3 regions of the Bacillus sp. AK124 genome follow, and region 2 is predicted to be linked to each of the others. Evidence: predicted binding sites of a transcription regulator. Region 2 holds the regulator's gene; each other region holds the start of a gene.
What was found. Region 2 encodes Rex, which represses fermentation and respiration genes when NADH is low (regulators of the CRP and FNR family bind a similar motif). Its sites were predicted from a motif close to TTGTGAAATATTTCACAA; they were not measured.

Region 1 (4,282 bases), 1.4 Mb from region 2:
GTGGACTGCTTTTCATCTGAAAGTTGTTTAAAGCGCTTGCCGTATCGTGCCTCCGCCTTAAAATCCTGCATCCCTTCCGTATAGATTTTCAGGGCTTCGGCCGTGTAATCAGGCCCCATGTAAGATCCGTGCCCCAAAATCGTGCCATAATCCATCAGCGCGTATTTTTGAAATACGGCCTGACCGCCTGAAATGGACGATTTGGTCATGAGCACCTCTCCGTTTGGCCCGGACACTTCAACTGGTCTTGGTGCAAGTCCTTTGAAGATCCAATAGCCTCCCAAAAGCAGCACCGAAAAACTAACGATTAAAGTAAAGACGAGAACAGATTTCAAAAAACCGTTTTTCGATGCTTTTTTAACGGGCACCGTCTTTCTTTGAACTTCCATTGCGGTTCACTCCTTTTTTGATTTTGCATGTCCTAAGATACTGGATATGCAGCACACCGGTTGTGAACCAGATCACTTAAATAATGGCGGATTTGTGAACAAAATAAAAACAGGCTTTCCATCTGTTGTTCAATGGAAAGCCTTCATCTTATCCTTCAATTGCAGCCGTTCAGCCAGTCTGTATCATGTATGAAAATTCCGCTCCTGTCAGCTGTCAGCAGATTTTTCTTTTTCATTTCATTTAATGTGCGGTTAATCGTTTCCCTTGACGTTCCGACCATGTTCGCAAAATCCTGATTGGTAATGGGCAGGCTGATGTAGACCCCTTTTTCTTGAGGAATGCCGTGTTCTGCAGCGAGCTTCATTAATACATGCGTCAAGCGGTGCTGGACATCTTTTGAAATAAAACCCTGGATCCGCTCTTGCAAATCGAGAATCTTTTTCCCCATGATTTGCATCACTTTTATTGTCATTTCCGGATATTTCATCAAAAGTTCATTAAAATCAGCGATGCGGATTACGATCAACTCGGTTTCCTGAACGGCTTCGGCTGTTGCCGGGTATGGGGAGCGGTCAAAAAAGCCGACATGGGGAAACATGTCCCCGCTTTGCAGAATCGAAATCACTTGCTCATTGCCGTCTTCATCGATTTTAAAGGCTTTAACAAGACCGGATTTAATGAAGAATACCGCTTCCCTCTCTTCCCCTTCCATAAAAACAAACATTCTCGGCTGATAGGTGCGCTTGACCGCGATTTGCTCGATTTGTTTGAACTCTTCATCATTCAGCCCGCTGAAAATCATAAATTGCTTCAGAAACTCCATTGGTCTTTCAATCCCTTCGGTTTTGCTAAAGGAGAGCGCGTTGTCACAGACGGCGCTCCAGCGCAAAGAGCTCTTCTTCAATCGCCGCTGCCTTCTCTTCCACGACTCTGCGGCTGTCCTTCAGCGCCTGATTATAAAAGTAAGGGCCCAGCTTTTCCTTTACGAATTCAAACATTTGAATCGCCGCGATGTCTCCAACCTCTTCTCCCCTTTCTTCAACATAAAAGCGTTTGATTTCCTCGATGATCGCTTGCTTTTCTTCTTGCGTAAGCTTTATAAACATAAAAGCGGCACTCCTTTTTTTATTTTCATGATAAACGAAAAAGTCCGCAAATGAACCATTTATTTTTTACATCCGTTTACTATCCCTCACTTACCGATATTAAACACGAATCAAACGAATGACCGTGTGACGTAATTCACAATGTTTTTAAAAGACTTTTTGTAAGATAAACATGCTGATTGATTTATTCATTTTTCCCTTTGAAAGGAGCAAAAACGCAATGGTAAATCGTCAAAAAATACAATTACCGCTGCAGTCATTTAGTTTAGTCGCAGGATTTATGGTTTGGGTGTTGATTTCCTCTTTAATGCCCCACATTAAGCAGGACATCGCCCTGACAGACAGTGAGATATCCCTTGTCACGGCCATTCCGGTCATACTCGGCTCGCTTCTGAGGATTCCGCTGGGATACTACACAAACAGATTCGGTGCGAGAATCACGTTCATGATCAGCTTTGTGCTGCTTCTGTTCCCGATTTTTTGGATCAGCACAGCCGATTCGCTGTTCGACTTGATCCTTGGCGGATTCTTCCTCGGCATCGGCGGAGCGGTCTTTTCCATCGGGGTCACATCATTGCCGAAATACTACCCTAAAGAAAAACACGGGTTTGTCAATGGGATCTACGGCGCCGGGAACGTCGGTACAGCGATTACCACGTTTGCCGCTCCTGTCGTAGCAAAGACAGCCGGGTGGGAAAATACGGTGCGGATGTACATCGTGTTAGTCGCCGTATTCGCTTTATTGAACTTTATCCTTGGAGATCGAAAAGAAACAAAAGTGACGGTTTCTGTAACAGAGCAAATGAAGGCAGTCTACCGAAATCAGACATTATGGTTTTTAAGCTTGTTTTACTTCATTACATTCGGATCTTTCGTCGCGTTTACGATTTATCTTCCGAACTTTCTTGTTAATCACTTCGGGCTTGATCCCGTTGATTCAGGGCTTAGAACCGCCGGATTTATCGCTGTCGCAACTTTTCTGAGGCCTGTCGGCGGCTGGCTCGCGGACAAATTCAACCCGCTGAAGCTGTTGATGTATGTATTTGCCGGCTGTACCTTGTCAGGGATTTTATTGGCCTTTTCACCCAGCCTCGGACTTTACGGATTTGGGGTATTAACCGTTGCCGTGTGCGCCGGTCTTGGAAACGGGATCATCTTTAAGCTTGTGCCGCTTTATTTTTCAAATCAGGCCGGCATCGTCAATGGGATTGTATCAGCGATGGGCGGCTTGGGAGGATTCTTCCCGCCACTCATCCTGTCAAGCGTTTTTCAGGCAACCGGCCATTATGCGATCGGATTCATGGCGCTGTCAGAAGCAGCCCTTGCCAGCTTTGTGATCGTGGTCTGGATGTATTTTCAGGAAGTGAGCAAAACATCGACCAAAACGAAGACGAACCATTTATAAACCTTTCCTGCAAAAGGAGCCTTGAGCTGATGTGCTCAGGCTCTTTTTTGGGACTTTATTCATAAGTTCACAATATTGTTTATATTTAAAAGGTCACTCAGCCTTATTTAACGTTAAAATAAGAACTGCTAAAGGGGTGACGCTCAATGAATATTTCTGTTAGAAAATCAGACACAGATTTGCTCTCAGACGATCTGCATCACTTGCTGGAATCAATCAGTACACGACGAAAAATCAGGCAGGACACATTCCTTTTTCAAGAAGGGATGGATGCGGAGGAACTGTATCTTATTCAGTCGGGACTTGTCCAAATCGGCAAATTGACGTCCGATGGCAAAGAACTGACACTCAGAATGTGCAAAAAAAATGATATTGTCGGGGAGCTTACGCTTTTTACAGAAGATGCGAAATATATGCTGAGCGCAAAGATCCTCTCTGATGGCGAAGTGTTGGTCATCAATAAAGATAAGCTTGAAAAAGAACTCATACAAAACGGTGCACTGACGTTTGAGTTTATGAAATGGATGAGCACGCATTTGCGAAAGATTCAATCGAAAATCCGCGACCTTTTGCTGAATGGTAAAAAAGGCGCGCTCTACTCCACCTTGATCCGTCTCGCAAACAGCTACGGCATCACAAGAAGCGACGGGATTCTCATCAATATTGTGCTGACGAACCAGGATCTGGCGAAATTCTGTGCCGCCGCAAGGGAGAGCATCAACCGCATGCTGAGCGACCTCCGGAAGAACGGTGTCATTTCAATTGAGGACTCAGGAAAAATCGTCATTCATCAACTCAACTATTTAAAACGCGAAATCGACTGTGAAAACTGCCCGCTCGACATCTGCAATATCGACTGAAAAAACGAAAACAAACAAGGACATGAAGCACAGTGTCCTTGTTTTTTACGTTTGCAGCAGAAAAACGATCAACACGGCCATAAAGAAACAGGCATTCACCAGCTCTGAGATTCCGATTGTCTTAATCGACAGTTTCTTTCCATGTAAAAACCACGCTCTGAAACTGCTCGGCACTACACCAAGCACGGCCCATCCTGCCCCCGCGGCCAGCGAGATGAACGGCAGGAATACGTGGTATCCCCATGAATAAAGTTTAAACCGATTGTTTTTCTTTTCGCGGATCATCGACTTGACATAAAAGGCGCTCCCTGTGAAAAACAAAGCGGACTGGATAAAAACAAACAATGCTTCACCATCAAGCTTCCCCGCTCCCATCCAGAAGCTCGCAAGCCCGCCCGCGCTGAAAACAAGGATTGCCGCAATATCATTTAAAAGCGCCCTGTCGTTGTTTCTTTTCGCATAATAAAGATTGATGAGAAAGAGCGGAAACAGCGGCAGCCCGAGAAAAACGAGCCGCGGCT
Region 2 (4,282 bases):
ACGATTCCGCTGGCAGTTTTTTCTTCAGACTCAACGAGCTCAATGACAACGCGATCACCTAATGGCTTTAACAATGAAACAACCTCCTCAATATTTTCATATGTAATTTTAGCACTCGCACTCGGTGAGTGCTAACACAATTCTTATAATAAAGAATCTCCCAGGCAATTTCAAGTGATAAGGTCAAATTTTTTTGCGCTTACATTTCTCCGCATGTCCTTATCATCCTATAATTTAAAAAGAGTGTGTTACAATAAACATAGTCTGAATTAGATTTTTAGAAAAGGAGTACATAAAGCTTGAGAAAACAATACTGGTTTATTATATTGGCATACGTTCTCATGCAATTGTCGGCCGCTGTCGGCTTGCCTCTTCTTTACTTTTTGGGAGTGGGCAAAGGACAGCCAAAGGCTGAAGCCCAGCTTACATTGACAGGCGTCTGGTCTGTCATCGCGTTTACCCTCTGTCTCGTTATCGTGCTGCTGATTTTGCGGACGGTGCCGAAGACGACGCTTCGCAACCGCCCGAAAGCATCGGTTGGAGCGTCAATCGGATGGGCGGTAGCCGGCGTTTTTCTCGCTTTGTTTTCGCAGTCAATTGCCGCTTCGATCGAAATGTACTTGTTCGGGGTCAACCCGGAATCGGAAAATACGCAGCGGATCATGGAAATCATCACCGCATTGCCGCTGATGGTGTTTGTCTCTTCTGTATTCGGACCGATTCTTGAAGAAATCATTTTCAGAAAGATCATTTTCGGTGCAATCTATGAGAAAACGAATTTTTTCATTGCCGCTTTGTTCAGTTCGGTGCTCTTCTCGGTCGTCCATTTGGATTTCAGCCATCTGCTCATTTATACAGCAATGGGATTCACATTCTCCTTTTTATATGTCAGAACCAACCGGATTATCGTGCCTATTTTCGCCCATGTCGCCATGAATACGCTCGTCGTCTTACTGCAGACATTCCGGGAGCCTATTGAAGAATATTTGAAACACGTCGAGAAAATGCAAATGATTATTGGAGGATTTCTATGATGAGAAGCCCTAAATTCTGGGGAGCGATTTATTTATTAACGGGTGTGCTGTTTACATATCTGGCGGCAACCTCGCCCGGAAGCATGTGGTCTTTTTACACGATCCTGCTGATGCTTTTCGCAGCCTATAATATCAGCATTTCCTTTAAAATGTTCGCCCTGGCCGGCAAGATGAAACGAAAAGATCAATAGCCTTTTTTGTGAAGGAAAAGAGCCATTCTGAAAAAGAATGGCTCTTATTTAGTATGGTCGTTCAAAAACGCTTGATTTTCCTCTTGAATCATTGTTTTTTGCGCCTGCCTGTAGGATATTCTTGAAATCACGATACTGATTTCATAAAGAATGAGCAATGGCACTGAGACCATTAAATGCGACAAAAGCTCAGGCGGTGTAATGAGGGCCGCGATGACGAACAACACAAAATATGCGTATTTTCTGATTTTCGCCAAAAACATCGGCGTCACGAGGCCGAGCCTTGTGATAAACATGATGACCACAGGCATCTGAAACAATAAGCCAAAAGGAAGCGTCAACTGAAGCAGAAACTGAAAATATTCGTGTATTCCGATGACCTGGTTGACATTCAGATCATCTGAGACTCTCGTCATAAAGTCCACGACAAACGGAAATAAAATAAAGTAAGAAAAGGCAATGCCGCCTAAAAAAAGAATAATCGATATCGGAATATAGCTGAGCGTCACTTTTCGTTCTTTTTCATACAGCCCCGGGCTAATGAAAGCCCACAGCTGGTATAAAACAAGCGGCGAAGTCAAGACGGCGCCGATGATGAAAGCGAACTGCACGTACACAAATAAAGGATCGGTCAGCTTGAACGCGTTGAGCGTCAGCAGCTTTGCTTCATCCGTCTGCTGCAGATAGATAATCAGCGGCTTTGCCAATAAAAAGCCTGCCACAACAAATAAAACAAAAAAGAAAAAAGTGATCACAAGCCGTCTGCGTAGTTCTGTGATATGTTCTATCAGCGACATTTCTCTTTCCTTCATAAATGTCATCCTATCCTACTGATCTTCTTTCTTTTTATCGGAATCGTCGTCAGCCAAACCTTTTGTCGCATTCTTAAACTCCCTCAGCGTGTTTCCCGCCGCTCTTCCCAGCTCGGGAAGTTTTTTCGGGCCGAATATCAAAAGCGCCACCACGACAATTAAAATAAAGCTTCCAGGACCGATTGGCATAAAGCCTGCCCCCTTTCCTTTATTTTTCGTTTTCCGTTTTACTTTTCCTGCATTGAATAATGTTTCATGAAATACACCAGCGACTGAAGTTCAACCGCCAAATCTATATGATGAATGCGAATGTGTTCCGGCACATTCAAGCGGGCCGGCGTGAAATTAAGAATGCCTTTAATGCCAAGCGCCACCAGCCTGTCTGTAATCGACTGTGCGGCTTGAGCCGGTACCGTCAAAATGGCGACGGGGATATCATCCGTCATATGCTCTTCAAGTCTATTCAGATCATAGACGGGAACACCGCCGACCTCGGTTCCGATTTTTTCCTCATTGATGTCAAACGCCATGGCGATTTTTGTATTATTATTTTTGATAAAATTGTAATGGAGAAAGGCTGTCCCCAAATTCCCCACGCCAATGAGCGTTACGTTCGTCATTTCATCCTGATCAAGCGTCTTTCTGAAAAAGGACAGCAAATAATTGACATTGTAGCCGTATCCTTTTTTTCCGAGCGCGCCGAAGTACGAGAAGTCCCTGCGGATGGTCGCAGAATCGACTTTGACGGCATCGCTCAGCTCAGCGGAAGATACACGCTGTTTTCCGGATGCATGAAGGTTTTTTAAAAAACGATAATATAATGGCAACCGTTTCGCTGTCGCTTGCGGAATTTTTGAATGATCCATGTTCATAAACTAATCCTCCATGTCTACATCAGCTTTTTCCCTTTTATAGTCACCGTTTTTCCCGCCTGTCTTTTCGAGAAGAAAGGTCGGTCCTATCACCATTCCCTTATCCGCCGCTTTGCACATGTCATATACGGTCAGCGCACATACGGAGGCCGAAGTTAACGCTTCCATTTCCACACCTGTGCTCCCTTTGGTCTTCACTTTAGATTGAATATGCAGGATGCTCTTCTGTTCTTTCTCCTCCCAGCGAAAGGCGATGTCGACTCCTTTCAGAGCGATCGGATGGCACATCGGGATGATGGCGGATGTCTGTTTTGCGGCCATGATTCCGGCCACTTGCGCCACCGCCAATACATCGCCCTTTCCGATTTCCCGGTTTTTGATTTTTTCATGTACTGTTCGATTCATAGACACGCTTGAAACAGCCGCAGCTGTGCGTACTGAAGCTTCCTTTTCGCTTATATCAACCATCTTGGCTCTGCCTTGTTCATTAAAATGTGTAAACTCATTCATGTTCTGAACTCTCCTTATAACGATCATACACTATTTTTTTCATTCTGTCTTTTTCTTTGGCTAAAATCTTCCAGAGTTCACTTAATTGTTTGCTGACTGCGCAGTGATAGGCTACACTTAAAATAGCAGACAAGAGGTGAAAGATCATGATGATTTTACAAGTGAACCAACTTTCAAAATCGTTTGGAGCCGATACGATTTTAACGAATATAAAACTCGAAGTCAGATCTCGGGACCGGATTGCGATCGTCGGACGCAACGGCGCCGGAAAATCGACTCTTCTAAAGATTATCGCAGGAAAACTTTCATATGAAAAGGGGGACATCATCAAGCCGAAAGATTTGACGATGGGCTACCTTGACCAGCATTCCGGCCTCGATTCCAAGCTGACGCTCAAAGAGGAATTGCTGTCGGTATTTGATTTTCTAAAAAAAATGGAAAAAGAAATGCGCGCGATCGAGGAAAAGATGGCGCAGGCCGGACCGGACATGCTTGAATCATTGATGAAGACGTATGACAGGCTTCAGCAGGAGTTCAAGGACAAAGGCGGCTACCAATATGAGGCAGAGGTCAGATCCGTCATGCACGGGCTCGGCTTTGCGGGATTTGACGACTCCGTCCGCGTCCAGGACTTAAGCGGAGGTCAAAAAACAAGGCTTGCCCTCGGAAAAATGCTTTTGACAAAACCCGACCTCCTCATTTTGGACGAACCGACAAACCACTTGGATATCGATACCCTGACATGGCTTGAACAATATTTGCAAAATTACAGCGGAGCGATTTTAATCGTTTCCCATGACAGGTACTTTCTTGACAAAGTGGTTACCCAAGTTTACGAGATCAGCCGGTCCCAAAGCAAAAAA
Region 3 (4,282 bases), 1.5 Mb from region 2:
TAAAATCGGCGCGGTATTCTCCCCGGTTTTTTCAGGCTACGGGGCCCATGCGGCAGCCGCGAGACTCAGCGCTGCCGGAGCAAAAATTCTTGTCACGGCAGATGCCTTTTTGCGAAGGGGAAAGAAGGTCTGTATGAAGAAAGAAGCTGACAAAGCAGCAGACCGCGCCCCCACTGTCCAAAAAGTTGTCGTCTGCCGGCTTCACGATGGCGAACAAGATTGGAATCATAAGAGAGATATAGACTGGAATGAATTGATGAAAAGCGATCCTCTCCAGATGACAGAAGAAATGGACAGTTCAGATCCGCTCATGCTGCTTTACACATCAGGCACGACAGGACAACCGAAGGGAGCGGTTCATACCCACGCCGGTTTTCCGCTGAAAGCTGCATTTGATGCGGGCTTCGGGATGGATGTCAAACAAGGGGACACGTTTTTCTGGTTTACAGACATGGGCTGGATGATGGGACCGTTTTTAATATTCGGGGGACTCATAAACGGAGCGGCAGTTTTGCTGTATGACGGAGCACCGGATTTCCCGGCCCCGAGTCGGCTGTGGGAGCTTGTCAGCAGACACCAGGTGTCGCATCTCGGCGTCTCTCCGACGCTCATTCGCTCACTGATGCAGCACGGCGAAAATTTTCTTCATCAATGCGACCTGAGCAGTCTGAAGGCAATCGGCTCAACGGGAGAACCATGGAATTATGAACCGTGGATATGGCTGTTCCGCCATGCTGGAAAAGAGCGGATTCCTATTTTTAATTATTCAGGAGGAACGGAAATTTCAGGCGGCATTTTGGGCAATGTGCTCCTGCGGCCAATCACGCCGATGACGTTTAATTCGCCTCTGCCTGGCATGGCGGCCAATGTCTTCAACGAAAAAGGGGAGGAAGTCGTCAATGAAGTCGGGGAGCTTGTCCTGACAAAGCCGTGGGTCGGCATGACGAACGGTTTTTGGAAGGAGCCTTCCAGATATGAAAAAGCATATTGGAGCCGCTGGACTGACGTCTGGGTGCACGGCGATTGGGCAAAACGTGATGAAAACGGCTACTGGACGATCAGCGGACGTTCTGATGATGTGATCAATACTGCTGGGAAAAGGATCGGGCCCGCCGAAATAGAGTCCGTACTGGTCGGCCATCCAGCGGTGGCGGAAGCAGGCGTTATCGGCGTTCCGGATCAGCTCAAAGGTCAGGCTGCCGTCTGCTTTGTCGTCCTCACACAGTCGGAAAAGCCGTCGGAAAAACTAAAAGATGATTTGCTGAACCTCGCCTCTGACGCGATCGGTAAAGCGATCAAGCCAAAAGCGGTTTACTTTGTCAGCGGTCTGCCGAAGACGAGAAATGCAAAAGTGATGAGACGGCTGATCAGAGCTGCCTATTTGAACGAGCCGGCAGGCGATTTGTCAACATTGGAAAATCGTCAAACATACGATGAAATTGCCGGCCTTTCAGCGCAAAAAAATCTGTAGTATACTGGATAAGGCTTGCAGACAAAGAAGAAGGACACGTCCTTCCTCTTTTTATTTTAAGACCAAAAACTCACATTCTGACGATAACCGAACCTCCGCCGGCCGCGCAGACGCGGTTTTGCTGCTCTTCAATTGAACGCAGCAGCTGATTGTTGCATTCCATGAGTTTGATCAGCAATTCCATTTGATCTTCGAGATTTTTCAGCCTTTGATTCATCTGCTGAGAAGATTGGCCGGTGTGCATGTGCGGGGCTGAAGGCGGATAAGACGTTTCAGAATTCCATTTTGAATACATAGAAATAGGCCTCCATCATCTAAACTGATATATCTTATCGTATGATCCTAAAATCGCAACGTTCGCCTAAATCAAAACGAGAGGAACTAAAACATGTACTTGACGATAAAGGAAACCGCAGAATATTTAACGCTTTCAGAAGCACATGTTGAACAGCTTGTGAGAGAAAAGAAAATTCGCACCGTCTTCGACGGACAGCAGCATTTAATCAACAAAGATCAATTCAATACCCATATGGAACAGATGGAAAAGTATAAAGAGTGGGCGGAATCCGTTCTGAACGAACCCATCCCCGAAGATCCGGATGTTAAAGATGAAGATTAACCGAGATAACGATAATTTCATTATGTAAACTAGATGCGTTTCTGGGAAATATTCGCACGACTCTATCATGACGTGTGAATGGGACGTTTCGTAAAAAAAGACACAATATAGGAAATGAAAGGGATGAAAGAAGCCCTATATATAAAGTTTTCTATGATTTTATTTCATTTCCGAAACAATCACGTTCATTTTTTGTTCAAAAAGTGTTATCATTTAGTAGTAAAAAATACAGCGTGTTTTGAGATTGCGGGTTTTCGGGAATTCCAGACTGAAAACAGCAAAACAAACACAAAAGGGGAGAACCTTTTTGCGGACTTGTTTGTGCACAAATTCACAAACTGTGAAAAAGGGGTTCCTTCAAAAAACAGCACATCGCTTATTGAAAAGGAGAATTGGTTATGCCGGAAACAATCGATCAAACAGCTGATCAAACAAACGAATCTGTAAGCCAAAGCCAACGCGATCTTATCGATCAACTGCTAAAACCTGAAGTACAGGAGTCTTTGACTGTTTTAGTCGACCAGCTTCCAAAGCTGACAGAACTGGTCAACATTTTGACAAAGTCTTACGATTTCGCACAATCCGTTGCAACTGATGAAGTATTAAAAAATGATACGGTCGGTGCCATCACAGAAATTCTTGAGCCTGTCAAAGATACGGCAAAAGAAATCGCGGCTACCGCCATTGAAGCAAAAGACCGCGCTGACGAAAGCAATGAAGTCATCGGACTTTTCGGTTTGCTGAAAATGCTTAAAGATCCGCAGGCCCAAAAGATGTTCCGCTTTGTTCAAAGCTACCTGCAAATCATGTCAGAACGCGAAAAACAAAAATAATCACTATACATTCAGAATAAGGACGGAGGATTCACGATGTCAAAACATATCGTCATTTTAGGCGCTGGTTACGGCGGATTACTGTCTGCTTTAACAGTTCGCAAACACTACACAAAAGAAGAAGCAAAGGTCACAGTGGTTAACCAATACCCGACACATCAAATCATCACAGAACTGCATCGCCTTGCTGCGGGCAACGTGTCAGAACAGGCCATTGCGATGCCGCTTGCAAAGCTTTTCAAAGGAAAAGACATCGATCTTAAAATCGCCAAAGTCAACTCGTTCTCAGTTGACAAAAAAGAAGTCGCTCTTTCTGACGGCTCTACCCTGACGTATGACGCGCTTGTCGTCGGTCTTGGTTCTGTCACTGCTTACTTCGGCATTCCTGGCCTTCAAGAAAACAGCATGGTGCTCAAATCTGCAAACGATGCAAACAAGATCTTCAAACATGTTGAAGAGCGCGTGCGCGAATACGCTAAAACGAAAAACGAAGCGGATGCTACGATCCTAATCGGCGGCGGCGGACTAACAGGCGTCGAGCTTGTCGGTGAACTCGCCGATATCATGCCGAACCTTGCGAGAAGCTACGGTGTCGATCCGAAAGAAATCAAGCTGAAGCTTGTTGAAGCCGGTCCGAAAATCCTGCCGGTTCTTCCGGATGAGCTGATCGAACGTGCGACAAAGAGCCTTGAAAAACGCGGCGTTGAATTCTTGACAGGACTGCCTGTCACAAATGTAGAAGGAAACGTTGTTGATTTGAAAGACGGGCAAAAAATCGTCACAAATACATTTGTCTGGACCGGCGGTGTTCAAGGCAATCCGCTGATCGGCGAGTCAGGTCTTGAAGTGAACCGCGGACGCGCAACTGTAAACGATTTCCTTCAATCCACATCACATGAAGACGTATTTGTTGCAGGAGACAGCGCCGTTGTCTTCGGTCCGGATGGCCGTCCGTACCCTCCGACAGCTCAAATCGCTTGGCAAATGGGCGAGCTGATCGGCTACAACCTGTATGCATACTTAGAAAACAAATCAATGGAAACGTTCAGCCCTGTCAACTCAGGCACGCTTGCAAGCCTTGGCCGCAAAGATGCAGTTGCCGTTATCGGCGCGAACAGTACATCTCTTAAAGGCCTGCCTGCTTCATTGATGAAAGAAGCGAGCAACGTCCGTTATCTGACTCATATTAAAGGTCTGTTCAGCCTTGCTTATTAATGGAAATGAAGCGCTACTTATAGTTTAAACTATAAGTGGTGCTTTTTTTTGCTTTAAATTTGACGGGCAAATGAAAATATTGTGGTAAATTTGAACCAAAATGCATTGACAAAAAGACGGTCTCATCGCATTATATGAATATAA

Region 1: a site for Rex is predicted at 1,621-1,638, ahead of M1E06_RS11325 (nitrate/nitrite transporter). Genes of this name have one in related genera too.
Region 3: a site for Rex is predicted at 2,410-2,427, ahead of M1E06_RS11020 (DUF1641 domain-containing protein). Genes of this name have one in related genera too.

Annotation. Positions count from the first base shown of each region.
Region 1 is NZ_CP096378.1:2,279,745-2,284,026, forward strand. Features, by position in the region: gene M1E06_RS11310 (nitric-oxide reductase large subunit) at 1-389, opposite strand, end outside; gene M1E06_RS11315 (Crp/Fnr family transcriptional regulator) at 545-1,213, opposite strand; gene M1E06_RS11320 (DUF2164 domain-containing protein) at 1,257-1,496, opposite strand; gene M1E06_RS11325 (nitrate/nitrite transporter) at 1,717-2,901, shown strand; gene M1E06_RS11330 (Crp/Fnr family transcriptional regulator) at 3,048-3,761, shown strand; gene M1E06_RS11335 (YwiC-like family protein) at 3,807-4,282, opposite strand, start outside.
Region 2 is NZ_CP096378.1:3,662,550-3,666,831, forward strand. Features, by position in the region: gene groES (co-chaperone GroES) at 1-74, opposite strand, end outside; gene M1E06_RS18405 (CPBP family intramembrane glutamic endopeptidase) at 300-1,034, shown strand; gene M1E06_RS18410 (YdiK family protein) at 1,034-1,225, shown strand; gene tatC (twin-arginine translocase subunit TatC) at 1,270-2,046, opposite strand; gene M1E06_RS18420 (twin-arginine translocase TatA/TatE family subunit) at 2,053-2,226, opposite strand; gene M1E06_RS18425 (redox-sensing transcriptional repressor Rex) at 2,265-2,909, opposite strand; gene moaC (cyclic pyranopterin monophosphate synthase MoaC) at 2,913-3,419, opposite strand; gene M1E06_RS18435 (ABC-F family ATP-binding cassette domain-containing protein) at 3,566-4,282, shown strand, end outside.
Region 3 is NZ_CP096378.1:2,212,127-2,216,408, forward strand. Features, by position in the region: gene M1E06_RS11005 (AMP-binding protein) at 1-1,471, shown strand, start outside; gene M1E06_RS11010 (hypothetical protein) at 1,542-1,766, opposite strand; gene M1E06_RS11015 (excisionase family DNA-binding protein) at 1,860-2,090, shown strand; gene M1E06_RS11020 (DUF1641 domain-containing protein) at 2,489-2,923, shown strand; gene M1E06_RS11025 (NAD(P)/FAD-dependent oxidoreductase) at 2,960-4,138, shown strand.